Regions from separate parts of the Faecalibacterium sp. PGM34 genome, predicted to be linked through region 2. Evidence: predicted binding sites of a transcription regulator. Region 2 holds the regulator's gene; each other region holds the start of a gene.
What was found. The regulator Rex, encoded in region 2, represses fermentation and respiration genes when NADH is low (regulators of the CRP and FNR family bind a similar motif). The targets are predictions, from matches to a motif close to ATTGTTAANNNNTTAACAAT.
Positions count from the first base shown of each region.

Region 1: the regulator Rex is predicted to act here: its motif matches at 2,146-2,165, upstream of ACXPUX_RS12110 (phosphoglycerate kinase).
Region 3: the regulator Rex is predicted to act here: its motif matches at 2,145-2,164, upstream of ACXPUX_RS09045 (butyryl-CoA:acetate CoA-transferase).

Region 1 is NZ_CM136898.1:2,505,931-2,510,110, forward strand. Features, by position in the region: gene tpiA (triose-phosphate isomerase) at 1-719, opposite strand, end outside; gene ACXPUX_RS12110 (phosphoglycerate kinase) at 823-2,031, opposite strand; gene ribF (bifunctional riboflavin kinase/FMN adenylyltransferase) at 2,611-3,528, opposite strand; gene truB (tRNA pseudouridine(55) synthase TruB) at 3,550-4,180, opposite strand, start outside.
Region 2 is NZ_CM136898.1:127,733-131,912, reverse strand. Features, by position in the region: gene ACXPUX_RS00620 (FtsK/SpoIIIE family DNA translocase) at 1-806, opposite strand, end outside; gene ACXPUX_RS00615 (ClpP family protease) at 901-1,584, opposite strand; gene ACXPUX_RS00610 (redox-sensing transcriptional repressor Rex) at 1,839-2,480, shown strand; gene ACXPUX_RS00605 (thymidine kinase) at 2,485-3,090, shown strand; gene ACXPUX_RS00600 (ABC transporter substrate-binding protein) at 3,856-4,180, shown strand, end outside.
Region 3 is NZ_CM136898.1:1,930,621-1,934,800, forward strand. Features, by position in the region: gene ACXPUX_RS09040 (AI-2E family transporter) at 1-575, opposite strand, end outside; gene ACXPUX_RS09045 (butyryl-CoA:acetate CoA-transferase) at 624-1,970, opposite strand; gene coaD (pantetheine-phosphate adenylyltransferase) at 2,473-2,973, shown strand; gene ACXPUX_RS09055 (acetyl-CoA C-acetyltransferase) at 3,055-4,180, shown strand, end outside.

The sequences.
Region 1 (4,180 bases), 710 kb from region 2:
GATGCGCCGCCGATCAGGCCGCCGTCCACGTCCTTCTTGCTCAGCAGCTCCTCGCAGTTCTTGGCGTTCATGCTGCCGCCGTACTGCACGGTGGTAGCCTCGGCCACAGCCTCGCCGTACAGCTCGCCCACCACCTTGCGGATCTGAGCGCAGACTTCCTGTGCCTGATCAGAGGTAGCGGTCTTGCCGGTGCCGATAGCCCAGACAGGCTCGTAGGCGATGACAACGTTTGCCATCTGCTCGGCGGTCACGTCACGCAGGGCGATCTTGGTCTGCATACGGACCAGCTCCTCGGTAACGCCCTCCTCGCGCTGCTGCAGGCTCTCGCCCACGCACAGGATGACCTTCAGACCGGCGTTCAGGGCAGCCAGCGTGCGCTTGTTAACGGTCTGGTCGGTCTCTGCAAAGTACTGACGGCGCTCAGAGTGGCCAACAATGACGTACTCCACGCCCAGATCCACCAGCATATCGGCGCTGATCTCGCCGGTGAAAGCACCGGACTTCTCAAAGTGGACGTTCTCGGCGCCCACATGGATGTTGGTGCCCTTGGTCTTAGCCACAGCAGTGACCAGATCGGTAAACGGGGTGCAGATGACGACCTCGCAGGTGGCGTCCTTCACGGCGGGGATCAGCTCGTCCACCAGAACAGCAGCCTCGGAGGCGGTCTTGTTCATCTTCCAGTTGCCAGCGATAATAGCCTTGCGCTTTGCCTTATCCATTGTTATTTTCTCCTTACCTTCGTAAATATTTACAAATTGTCTGCACAAAAAGAAAAGATGCGGCGGCGTAAATGCCGCCGCACCCATTGTGATGCCGGAAAAATTATGCGTTCTGGATGACTGCGATGCCGGGCAGCTCCTTGCCCTCCAGATACTCCAGAGAAGCGCCGCCGCCGGTGGAGATGTGGGTCATCTTGTCGCCCAGACCCATCTGCTGTACAGCTGCTGCGCTGTCGCCGCCGCCGATGACGGTGGTAGCATCGCTCTCAGCCATAGCCTTGGCAACAGCCAGGGTACCGGCTGCCAGAGTGGGGTTCTCGAACACGCCCATGGGGCCGTTCCAGACAACAGTCTTGGAAGCCTTGACAGCGTCAGCAAACAGCTTCATGGTCTCGGGGCCGATGTCGCAGCCCTCCATGTCAGCGGGGATTGCGGTGACAGGCACCACGGTCACGTCCACAGGAGCGTCGATGGGATCGGGGAAGTCCTTGATGCAGGCTGCATCCACGGGCAGCAGCAGCTTGACGCCCTTCTCCTGAGCCTTTGCCATCATTTCCTTGCAGTAGTCCAGCTTGGTGTCGTCGCACAGGCTCTTGCCCACTTCGTAGCCCTGAGCCTTGACGAAGGTGTAAGCCATGCCGCCGCCGATGATCAGGGTATCGACCTTCTCCAGCAGGTTGGAGATGACGTTCAGCTTATCAGCAACCTTAGCGCCGCCCAGAATAGCGGTGAAGGGACGGACGGGGTCGTTGACGGCGTTGCCCAGATACTTGATCTCCTTCTCCATCAGGTAACCGACAGCGGTATCCTTGATGTAGTCGGTGACACCTGCGGTGGAGCAGTGTGCACGGTGGCAGCTGCCGAAGGCGTCGTCCACATAAGCGTCAGCCAGAGAAGCCAGCTCCTCGCTGAACTCGGGCATATTCTTGGTCTCTTCCTTGCGGAAACGGGTGTTCTGCAGCAGAACGACGTCGCCGTTGTTCATGGCAGCCACAGCAGCCTTTGCGTTCTCGCCCACAACGTTGTCGTCGTCGGCAAACACAACGGTCTTGCCCAGCTTTGCGCTCAGAGCCACAGCAACGGGAGCCAGGCTGAACTTAGCCTCGGGGCCGTTCTTGGGCTTGCCCAGATGGCTGCACAGGATGACCTTAGCGCCATCGTTGACCAGCTTCTGGATGGTGGGCAGTGCTGCATTGATGCGGTTCTCGTTGGTGATGACACCGTCCTTCATCGGGACGTTGAAATCGCAGCGGACAAGCACCTTCTTGCCGCAGTAGTTCTGATCGTCGATCGTCTTCTTACCTAAACCCATGGTAAAAACTCCTCTCAAATTATAATTCTGAACCAGAGTCTCGCTCACAATCGGGGAGTTGCCCCGTACAGTTACTATTATAAACAAAAACTGTGTGCATTGCAAGGATAAGAGATAGATAATTGTTTAACAAACATTTGCCGTTGTTGCACGGAAATGTGTCTATTTTGCCCGAAGTTCGGTTTTTTCTGCCCCCAGACGCCGGAAATGCCGCCGTTCAAAGGCAAATTTTCCGTATAAAATGCGTTTGCTGTCAAAAAAGAGTTATTTCACACGGGTAGCATCCTCACGTCCCCTTCCTGTGAAAAAGGGATTCGGAAACACCCGCAGACGTTTTCGAATCCCAAGTCAAAAATATAATTCCTTGCATTATGCCCAGAGTGCAACGACGACGACCGCCGCCAGTGGCGGAAACAGGGAGGAGTTGTTGGGGCAGCGGCCAGCAAGACGCGCGTGCCGCTCAAGGCACGATGCGGATGCTGGGAGCCGCAACCCGGCAAGCGGAGGGCATTTCAAATCGTCCCGCATCAAACAAGGCCGCCGCACAAAATACTGTGCAGCGGCCGGTGTACGTATGCGTTATGCAAAATATTCCTGTGCGCGGCGGGCGGCATCGTTGATGCAGTCCCGCAGCTGATCCAGTGTATCAAACTTTTTGCTGGGGCTCAGGTAGGCGTGGAACTCCACCACCGGGTCGGTGCCGTACAGATCACCGGAAAAGCCCGGGATAAAGGTCTCGCAGGTCACCTTGGTAGCGTCATCGTTCACAGTCGGGCGGCTGCCCAGACCGGTGGCCGAGGGATACCACCCCCCGTTGATGCAGGTGCGGGTGATATAAATGCCGCTGCGGGGCATCTGGAAGCCCTGCGGGTACAGCTGGTTGATGGTGGGCACCCCGAGGGTGTGTCCCAGCCCTGCCCCGTGCTGCACCGCAAAGCGGATGGCGTAGGGCATGCCCAGCATGGCGTTGGCGGCCGGGATGTCCCCGCCCTCCAGCGCAGTGCGGATGCGGGTAGAGGACACCGGCTTTTCCTCAAACTGCGCCATGGGCACCACAACTACCTCTACCCCAAGGGGGACACAGAGGGCGCGCAGCAGCTCCGGGGTACCGGCCGCCTTTGCGCCAAAGGTGAAGTTTTCGCCGCAGAACAGCGCCCGGGCGTGGCAGTTTTCCACGATGCCGCGCACAAACTCCTCCGGGCTCAGTGCCTTGATCGCTTCAAAGTCCGGGGTGAGGTAATACTCCACCCCAAGGCTGTGGATCAAGGCGTGCTTATCCTCGGTGGAGAGCAGGCGCTTGCCCTTCATTTTATTTTCCACCGGCAGGCGGAAGGTGAACACCGCCGGAGCTGCATCATGGGTCTTTGCCCACTGCACCGCCCCTTCGATCACCGCCCGGTGGCCGATATGGATGCCGTCAAAGTAGCCCATGGCCACGGCGGTGCCCTTTTCGGGCTGTGCCAGCGGCAGCGGGGCAAACTGAGAAATGATCTGCATGGGTCTTGTTTCCTTTATTGCTCAATTACGTTCCACAAACAGTTTTTCCACCCGGAGCACCCCGCCGGTGATGTTGGCAAGGCCAAGGAACTGCCCGGCGGCATTGCACACCCGGTAGCGTCCGTCTGCCGCCGGGTAGCGGCTGGTGGGACAGCCGTTGTACAGGTGCTGCTCCACCCATGGCTCCACCACCAGCAGCGGCAGCGGGGTGAACACGCTTTCCACCGGCAGCATCAGTGCTTCCAGCGCGGCGCTCCCCTGCTCCTTTGCGGCAAGGATCTCTTCCAGCGTGTGGGCGTCCGCTTCGGTGTACAGACCGGCAGAAGTGCGGCGCAGCGCGCTCATGGTGCCCTTCTGCCCCATGGCGGCGGCGATATCCTCCAGCAGCGTGCGGATATAGGTGCCTTTAGAGCAGCGCACCGTAAGCACATATTCGTTCTCTGCCGGACTGCCGCCGTACTCGATGCCGTAGATTTCAATGGGGCGCGCCTTGCGCTCCACGGTCACACCCTCGCGCGCCAGCTTATACAGCGGCTGGCCGTTGATCTTGACCGCCGAGTACATGGGCGGCACCTGCATCTGCGGGCCGATGAACTGCGGCAGCACAGCCAGCAGCTCTTTTTCCCCGGCAGTGACGGGGGCTGTTTCCAGC
Region 2 (4,180 bases):
GGAGCGGCTTCGGTGTCCACCGCGTCTGCTTCCATCTCCTGCGTTACCTTGTGTCCCCAGCGCAGCACGCCGGACATCCAGTCCGGTACACCCAGATGCAGCCCGGCAGGCTCGTCCTCCTCGTCCAGCGGCTCGTCCTCGGCCTCGTCGTATTCCTCATCGATCTCTCGCTCTGCCTGCCGGATGGCGGCGCGCTCGGCGCGGCGGGCGGCGCTCTGCTCTGCAAAGGCAGAGCTGCGGGCGCGGAGGCCGCCGGTGACAGCGCACAGCCAGACCCAGACCTCGGCGGGGGTGATGTCAAAAATGTACAGGCTGCCGCACAGCAAAAGCACGATCATAATGAGGTTTGCCGCCGGGCGTCCGCACAGCAAAAGCAGCACGCCGCCCAGCACAAAGCCCATTGCGCCGCCGGACAGCCATGCGCTGACACCGTTGGCATAGCAGGCGGAAAGCATTTGCAGCGCCGACAGCCCCTGCGGCTGGATATCGGAAAACACGATGACCGTGCCGCAGACAAAGATAAGCCCCAGCACCAGCTTGAGGATGCGGGACAGCAGCTCCTCGCCCCGGGTGTACAAAACGGCCAGACAACACACGGCTGCACCCAGCACAAAGCTGCCGCAGCCGAACAGCCCGAACAGCACATCATGGAGCACCCGCCATGCGGAATCGCCCTGCACAAAGGCCAGCACCATCAGCAGCAGACCGCCGAACAGGGTGCCAAGCCCTGCCGGGAGCCGCTGTTCTGCCTTTTTACGGCGGGCAGCAGTACGCCGTTTCGTTGATTTTCGTTTTTTCGTTGCCATTCTACTCTGTTCCCCAACTTCCCATAGACACAATAATTGATTCTACTATTGTACCACGCAAGGGCAAAAATGGCAAACCATAATGTTGTTTTTATTATTCCCGCTCGATCTCCCTGTACAGCCATGCCAGCGCGTCCGAAAGACCGCCCAGCTCGTCGATCAGCTTTTCCTTTACGGCGCGGCGTCCGTCCAGCACTGTGCCCATGTCCATGACCAGCTCCCCGGTATGGAGCATCAGCTGGGTGTAGCGCTTTTCCGGCATGCCGCTGTGGGCGGCTACAAAACCGGTGATGCGCTGCTGCATCTGCTCAAAGCAGTGCATGGTCTGCGGGACGCCTAAGATCAGCCCGGAGTGCCGCACCGGATGCACTGTCATGGTGGCGGTGGGGACAATAAAGCTGTGCCGCGCACTGACCGCCAGCGGGATGCCGATGGAGTGCCCGCCGCCCAGCACCAGCGTGGCGCTGGGTTTGGAGATGCTGGCGATCAGTTCTGCCAGTGCAAGGCCGGTCTCCACATCGCCGCCCACCGTGTTCAGCAGCACCAGCAGTCCCTCGATGCGGGGGTCCTCCTGCACCGCCACCAGCTGCGGGATGACGTGCTCGTACTTGGTGGTCTTTTGCCCCTGCGGCGCTTCGGTATGCCCTTCGATCTGGCCGATGACGGTCAGGCAGTGGATGACATGACCGCCACGGCTCAGGGTGACCGTGCCCAGATCTTCGATATCCTCTTTTTCCATCCGGTGCTGCTCTGCGGGGGTGTCTTTTGCCGTATCCATGCGCGTTCTCCTTCCGTAGCGGGGTCTTTGTGGGGTCAGTATCCCCCGGCAAACGGGAAAGTATACAGGAGAAAAGAAACAAGAAACTTTGTGAATTTTTTATTTTTTTATAAATGGGTATTTGACATTCGCCTTTCATGCTGTATACTTTAAATAATATTACAGGATAAAATGGAACATCTCTCTGCGCGCAAAGAAGTCCCTTGCATGGCGGCAGAAGCTGCAGCGCGTTGGGCAGAAAGGAGAATTTTCCTATGAACACCCCCCAAAAAGCATCGATCCCTGTGATCAAGCGTCTCCCCAAATATTACCGGTATCTGCGCTCCTTGCAGGACGACGGCATTACCAGCATCTCCTCCCGGGAGCTGGCTTCCCAGATGGGCACCACCGCCTCGCAGGTGCGGCAGGACTTCAACTGCATCGGCGACGTGAACGGTCGGCAGGGCATCGGCTACTCGGTGGAGAACCTGCTTTCCATTCTGGAAAGCCTGCTGTTCGGCAACGGCGACCGTCTGCCCACCATCCTGATCGGCTGCGGCCGTCTGGGCAAGGCGGTGAGCCGCTTTATCACTACCGACGCCAACGGTTACAAGCTGATCGCCGCTTTTGATGTGGCTGAAAACGAAGTGGGCAAGGAAATCAGCGGCATCCGCATCCGGCACATTGACGAGCTGGAGGCATTCTGCGAGGAAAACAAGCCCAAGGTGGCGGTGCTCTGTGTGCCCCGCGATGGTGCACAGCAGGTCAGCGGACGGCTGGTGGATCTGGGCATCGAGGGCTTCTGGAACTTCTCCCACTATGACCTGTCGGTGCCTTACCCCGATGTGGTGGTGGAAAACGTCCATCTGGGCGACAGCCTGATGAGCTTGGGCTACCGTCTGCGCAATCAGGAGTGACGGCATGGCAAAATTGTATTTCCGCTACGGTGCCATGAACAGCGGCAAGAGCACGGCGCTGATGCAGGTGGCACACAACTACGAAGAGCAGGGCATGAAGGTGCTCATTTTAAAGCCGCAGGTGGATACCAAGGGCGGCGGGGAACTGGTGAGCCGTCTGGGCGTGCGCCGCAAGGCAGACCTGCTGATCCCGCCGGAGCTGGACGTGTTTGCAGCTGTGAAGGCGGCAAACGATGCTTCTGGCCCACTGGCCTGTGTGCTGTGCGACGAGAGCCAGTTCTTCACCCCGGAGCAGGCCGAGCAGCTGTTCATGGTCACGGTAGATCTGAATATCCCGGTGATCTGCTACGGTCTGCGGGCAGATTTTTCCCTCAAGGGCTTCCCGGGCTCTACCCGTCTGCTGGAGCTGGCGCACACCATCGAGGAGATGAAAACCATCTGCACCTGCGGGCGCAAGGCCATCTGCAACTGCCGCAAGGTGAACGGGCAGTTCGTCTTTGAGGGCGAGCAGGTAGCCATCGACCTTGAAAACGATGTGCAGTACGTCAGCATGTGCCCCCAGTGCTACTTCAAAGCGCGGCGGGCGTTCTACGCTGCAAAGGAAAACTGAGATACTTTTATATTATATACAAGCCGCTGCACCGCGCCGGGTGCAGCGGCTTTTTTGCGTGGATTGCACCCTCTCAGTCACGGCTTACGCCGGTAGGTAGAGCAAAACCTCCCCCTTTCGGGGGAGGTGGCATCGCGCAGCGATGACGGAGAGGGTTGACTTCCGGGCAAGCAGCTTTCCACTTCAGTCGGAAACTGTACCGCCCCCGCTGAAGCCTTCACCCGCCGGGGGAAGGTGGCTGCGAATGCGGGGAGCAGACGGAAGGGGTACCCCCCATAGGCTGTATACAGACTGATATATCAATTTGTTGCATTTAGAGGGACTGATATATCAACCGGGCGGAATTCGCACGTTTTTTGCACTATTGATATATCAGTTCAGACTGGGCAGTTACTCGACGGAGGGGAGAGGGAATGGGAGAAGAAGAGAGTAGCGGGGGACGGCAGAGCACAAAAAATTACAGGCGGAACGGTAAATGTAACAGGAATTATTGAAATTTTTGCCGTTATGCCCCTGTTGCATCCCAGATTTTTATGCAAGTCATTGAAGTATACAAGCTGCACAGTTTTTCAGCGCAAGTTTATTCATTTCGGCAAGGACGTCGAATCTGTTCTGAAAACAAGGGCAATATTTGTATGTTTTTATCCTGTATCACTGTAAATTGCATCTTTCTTTTTCTTGTGGCTTTTGTTATCATAATTGTATACAAGGGGGCATGTGCAGACCCCCTGCATGAAGATGTTTTCTATTAGGAGGAGAACAAAAATGAGCAAGGCAATTTCTCGTCGTAACTTCCTGATGGCTACCGGCGCTGTCGGTGCTGCAGGTCTGCTGGCTGCCTGCGGCAGCAAGCCCGCTGCTTCTTCCACCGCTTCTTCCGCTGCTTCTCAGGCTCCCGCTGCTTCCGCAGACGAGAGCTTGGCTCTGTCTGACGGCCCCGTCAACCTGAGCATCAGCTGGTGGGGCGGCGACAGCCGTCACGCTGCTTACCAGAGCGCTCTGGAGGCTTTCCAGGCTGAGCACTCCAACATCACCGTGGAGCCCACCTTTGCCGCATGGTCCGGCTGGGAAGAGAAGATGGCTGCTGCCT
Region 3 (4,180 bases), 1.3 Mb from region 2:
GTCACCACGTTCAGCACACCGATGGCTGCGCCGCTCACAATGTTCTGCATGGAGGGCAGCAGGGTGTTCTTGAGCCATGTGTTCCATGTGTCCAGATTGGTATTCAGGGCGGCGTAGGCCGAGTTGAGCAGCTCCATGATCTGCTCGTTATTCTCAATAAACTCCAGATGGTTTGCCCAGTTCATGAACTTTGTAATGTTGGCCTGCGCGGTGTAATACAGGGTAGTCACGCTGGTAATGAGCTGCGGTACGATCATCATGACCAGCGCATACACCAGCAAAAGCCCGAACAGGATGGTAAGCGCCACGGACAGCGCATTGATCAGACCGTTCATCTTTTCCGGGATAAACCGGCGCAGAAAGTTTTCGATGCTATTGCACACAGGCTTGAGCAGATAGGCAATGACAGCACCGTAGATAAAGGGCATCAGGATGCCGGTCAGGGTAGAGATAGCCGAGCCAAAGCCGTCAAAGCGGTAAATGAGGAAAAAGAAGATGATGCTCAGTGCAATGGCACCAAACCCTGCGAGCATCCCATAGAGATACGGTTTGATGTGCGGCTTTTTGTCCATCATGACAAACTCCATTCCTGCTGCGGGCAGCGGGAATACCCGCAGCGCTTATTAAATTTTGTTGCTTCTGCGCCAGATGTGCAGCTTTTCAGCCTCGCGGATCAGCTCTTCACGGAAGTCCGGGTGTGCCACGCTGATCAGAGCCTCAGCCTTTTCCCAGGAGGTCAGGCCCTTCAGGTTCACGCAGCCATATTCGGTGCACAGGTAGTGCACGTTGGCGCGGGTGTCGGTAATAATGCTGCCATTCTCCAGCGTGGGACGGATGCGGCTTTCCAGCTGGCCGGTCTTTTTATTAAAGAAGGTGGAGGACAGGCAGATAAAGCTCTTGCCGCCCTTGGAAAGGTATGCGCCCAGCACGAAGTCCAGCTGACCGCCTGCGCCGGAAATGTGCTTCACACCGGCGCTCTCGGCGTTCACCTGACCAAACAGGTCGATATCCACGGCATTGTTGATGGAAATAAAGTTGTCCAGTGCGGAAATGCTGCGGATGTCGTTGGTGTAGTCCACCGGGGCAGACATACACTCCGGGTTATCGTTCAGGTAATCGTACATCTTCTGAGTGCCGGCACCGAAGGCATAGACCTGACGACCCTTGTCCAACTGCTTGCGGCTGCCGTTGATCTTGCCGGCCTTGGCAATATCCACAAAGGCATCCACATACATCTCGGTGTGCACGCCCAGATCCTTCAGGTCGCTCTGTGCGATCAGCCCGCCGATGGCGTTGGGCATACCGCCGATGCCCAGCTGCAGGCAGGCACCATTGGGGATCTGCGGCACGATGAGGTTGGCTACCTTCAGGTCAACCTCAGTAGCGGCACCGGCAGCTGCCATCTGGCCGATGGGGGGATTTGCGCCCTCCACAATGCCGCTTACCTGAGAAACGTGTACGCAGTTCTCCATGCCGCCAAGGCAACGCGGCATATTGGCGTTGACCTCCACGATGATCTTCTTGGCCTTTTCGCACACGGCACCCAGATGCGAAGCGCTGAGGCCGAAGTTGAAGTAGCCGTGCTCGTCCATAGGGGTCACCTGAAATACTGCCACATCCACGGGGTCGCTGCTCTCGCGGTAGTAGCGGGGCAGCTCGGAGTAGCGGATGGGGGAGTAGAAGGAGAAGCCCTGCGCAATGGCCTTGCGCTCAATGCCGCCCATGTGCCAGCTGTTCCAGGTCATGTGGGCAGCAGGGTCGTCGATCTGGAAGATCTCCGGCACCCACATCAGGATGCCGCCCCGGAAGTTGACCCCTTCCAGCTCCGGCAGACGCTTTGCCAGCTCGGCATCCACGGCCACAGGGGTGTTCACAGCCCAGCCGTAGTCCACCCAGTCGCCGCTTTTGACCAGAGCGGCAGCCTGCGCAGCAGTCATAAGCTTCTGTGCGTACAGTTCCTTGCAATCCATTATAAACCATCCTCTCTTAAAATACATAAAAGAATTGTAAACAATTCTGTGCGGACAAATTATGCAGCTGTTTTACGCCTGTTTTGCGGAATGCACACCGTTTTGCCACATCTGTGTGGTAACCTTATAAACAAGGCAGCAGTGTGTGCTGTGCCCTGCGCAGAACAGCTCAACTTAGTTATAACATTAACAAAGTGCAGAATCAATAGTTTTGGCTAAAAAACAGCCGGTATGGCATAATGAACAGTTTTTGGAGCTTTATGTGGGGATTGTTTGGTACGTAAAAAACAAAAAATTTGAGAAAAAGTCTTGATAAAATTTTGACGATGTGCTTTACTAATAGCGTGGGAAGCAACTGCGGAGCAGTGCGGGATGATTCGTTTAAAATTTAACGATAAAACGCACCGCAGCAGTTACAGGTTGCACCCAAAGCTGGAAAGTGCTATCATGGCAGAACCACATCGCGCTTAGTAATTACAGCGCACAAGGAGGACACTGACCGATGGCAACAGCAGTTTATCCCGGGTCGTTCGATCCGGTCACCAAGGGACATCTTGATATCATCAAGCGCGCAGCAAAGATCAACGACCACCTCATTGTGGCGGTGCTGATCAACAGCGCCAAGCATCCGCTGTTCACAGTGGAGGAGCGGGTGGCTATGCTGCAGGAATGCTGCAAGAACATCCCCAACGTGACTGTGGAAGGCTTCGACGGCCTGACCGTGGAGTTCGCAAAAAAGCGCCACGCATCCGTCATGGTGCGCGGGCTGCGGGCGGTAACGGACTTTGAAAACGAGATCCAGCTTGCGCAAACCAACCACGCACTGATGCCCGGCATCGAGACCATGTTTCTGGCCACCAGCATCAAATGGAGTTATCTTTCCTCCACCATTGTAAAGGAAGCAGCGTATTACGGCAGTGACATCAGCAAGTTCGTTACACCCAATGTGGAAAAAGCCGTCAACGAAAAATACGCCCAACTCCGGGAGAGGGAAGAGACCTGATACCGCAAAAATGCCGCAGGGCGTTTTGATAAATGGGTAACCGATAAGTAACACACATACACAATTCAGGAGGCTATTCACATGAAAAAGATCGTTATCGCATCTGCATGCCGCACCGCTATCGGCAAGTTCGGTGGCACTCTGGCCAACGTTCCCGCTGCTGAGCTGGGCTCCATCGTCATCAAGGAGGCTCTGGACCGTGCAAACGTCAAGCCCGAGCAGGTCGATCATGTTTACATGGGCTGCGTCATTCAGGCTGGTCTGGGCCAGAACGTCGCTCGTCAGGCTGCCCTGAAGGCTGGCCTGCCCATCGAGACCCCCGCTGTTACCGTCAACGTGGTCTGCGGCTCCGGTTTGAACTGCGTGAACATGGCTGCTCAGATGATCGAGGCAGGCGATGCTGACATCGTGGTCGCAGGCGGCATGGAGAACATGGACATGGCTCCCTTCGCACTGCAGAAGGCTCGTTACGGCTACCGCATGGGCGCTCCTATGGGCAAGAGCGAGATCGTGGATACCATGGTCAACGATGCCCTGTGGGATGCCTGCGGCTTCAACAAGCACATGGGCATGACCGCTGAGAACGTCTGCACCAACGAGACCTATCAGAAGAAGTACGGCTACAGCCCCATCACCCGTGAGATGCTGGACGAGTTCGCATACAACAGCCAGCTGAAGGCTGACAAGGCCATCAAGGACGGCGCTTTCAAGGACGAGATCGTTCCCGTTGTGATCAAGGGCAAGAAGGGTGACACCGTGTTTGATACCGATGAAGGCCCCCGTCTGAGCGCTCCCGAAGTGCTGGCAAAGCTGAAGCCCGCTTTCACCAAGGACGGCATCGTGACCGCTGGAAACTCCTCTGCCATCAACGACGGCGCTGCTGCTCTGGTCATCATGAGCGAGGAGAAGGCCAAGGAGCTGGGCGTGAAGCCTCTGGCTACCTGGGTCGCAGGTGCTCTGGCAGGTGTTGAGCCCGAGGTCATGGGTCTGGGCCCCATCGCTGCTACCAAGAAGGTCATGGCTAAGACCGGCATGAGCGTTGCTGATATGGATCTGGTCGAGGCAAACGAGGCCTTTGCAGCACAGTCCATCGCTGTCGGCGAGGCTCTGGGCTTCGATAAGGATAAGCTGAATGTCAACGGCGGCGCCATCGCTCTGGGCCATCCGGTCGGCGCTTCCGGTGCTCGTATCCTGGTCACCCTGCTGT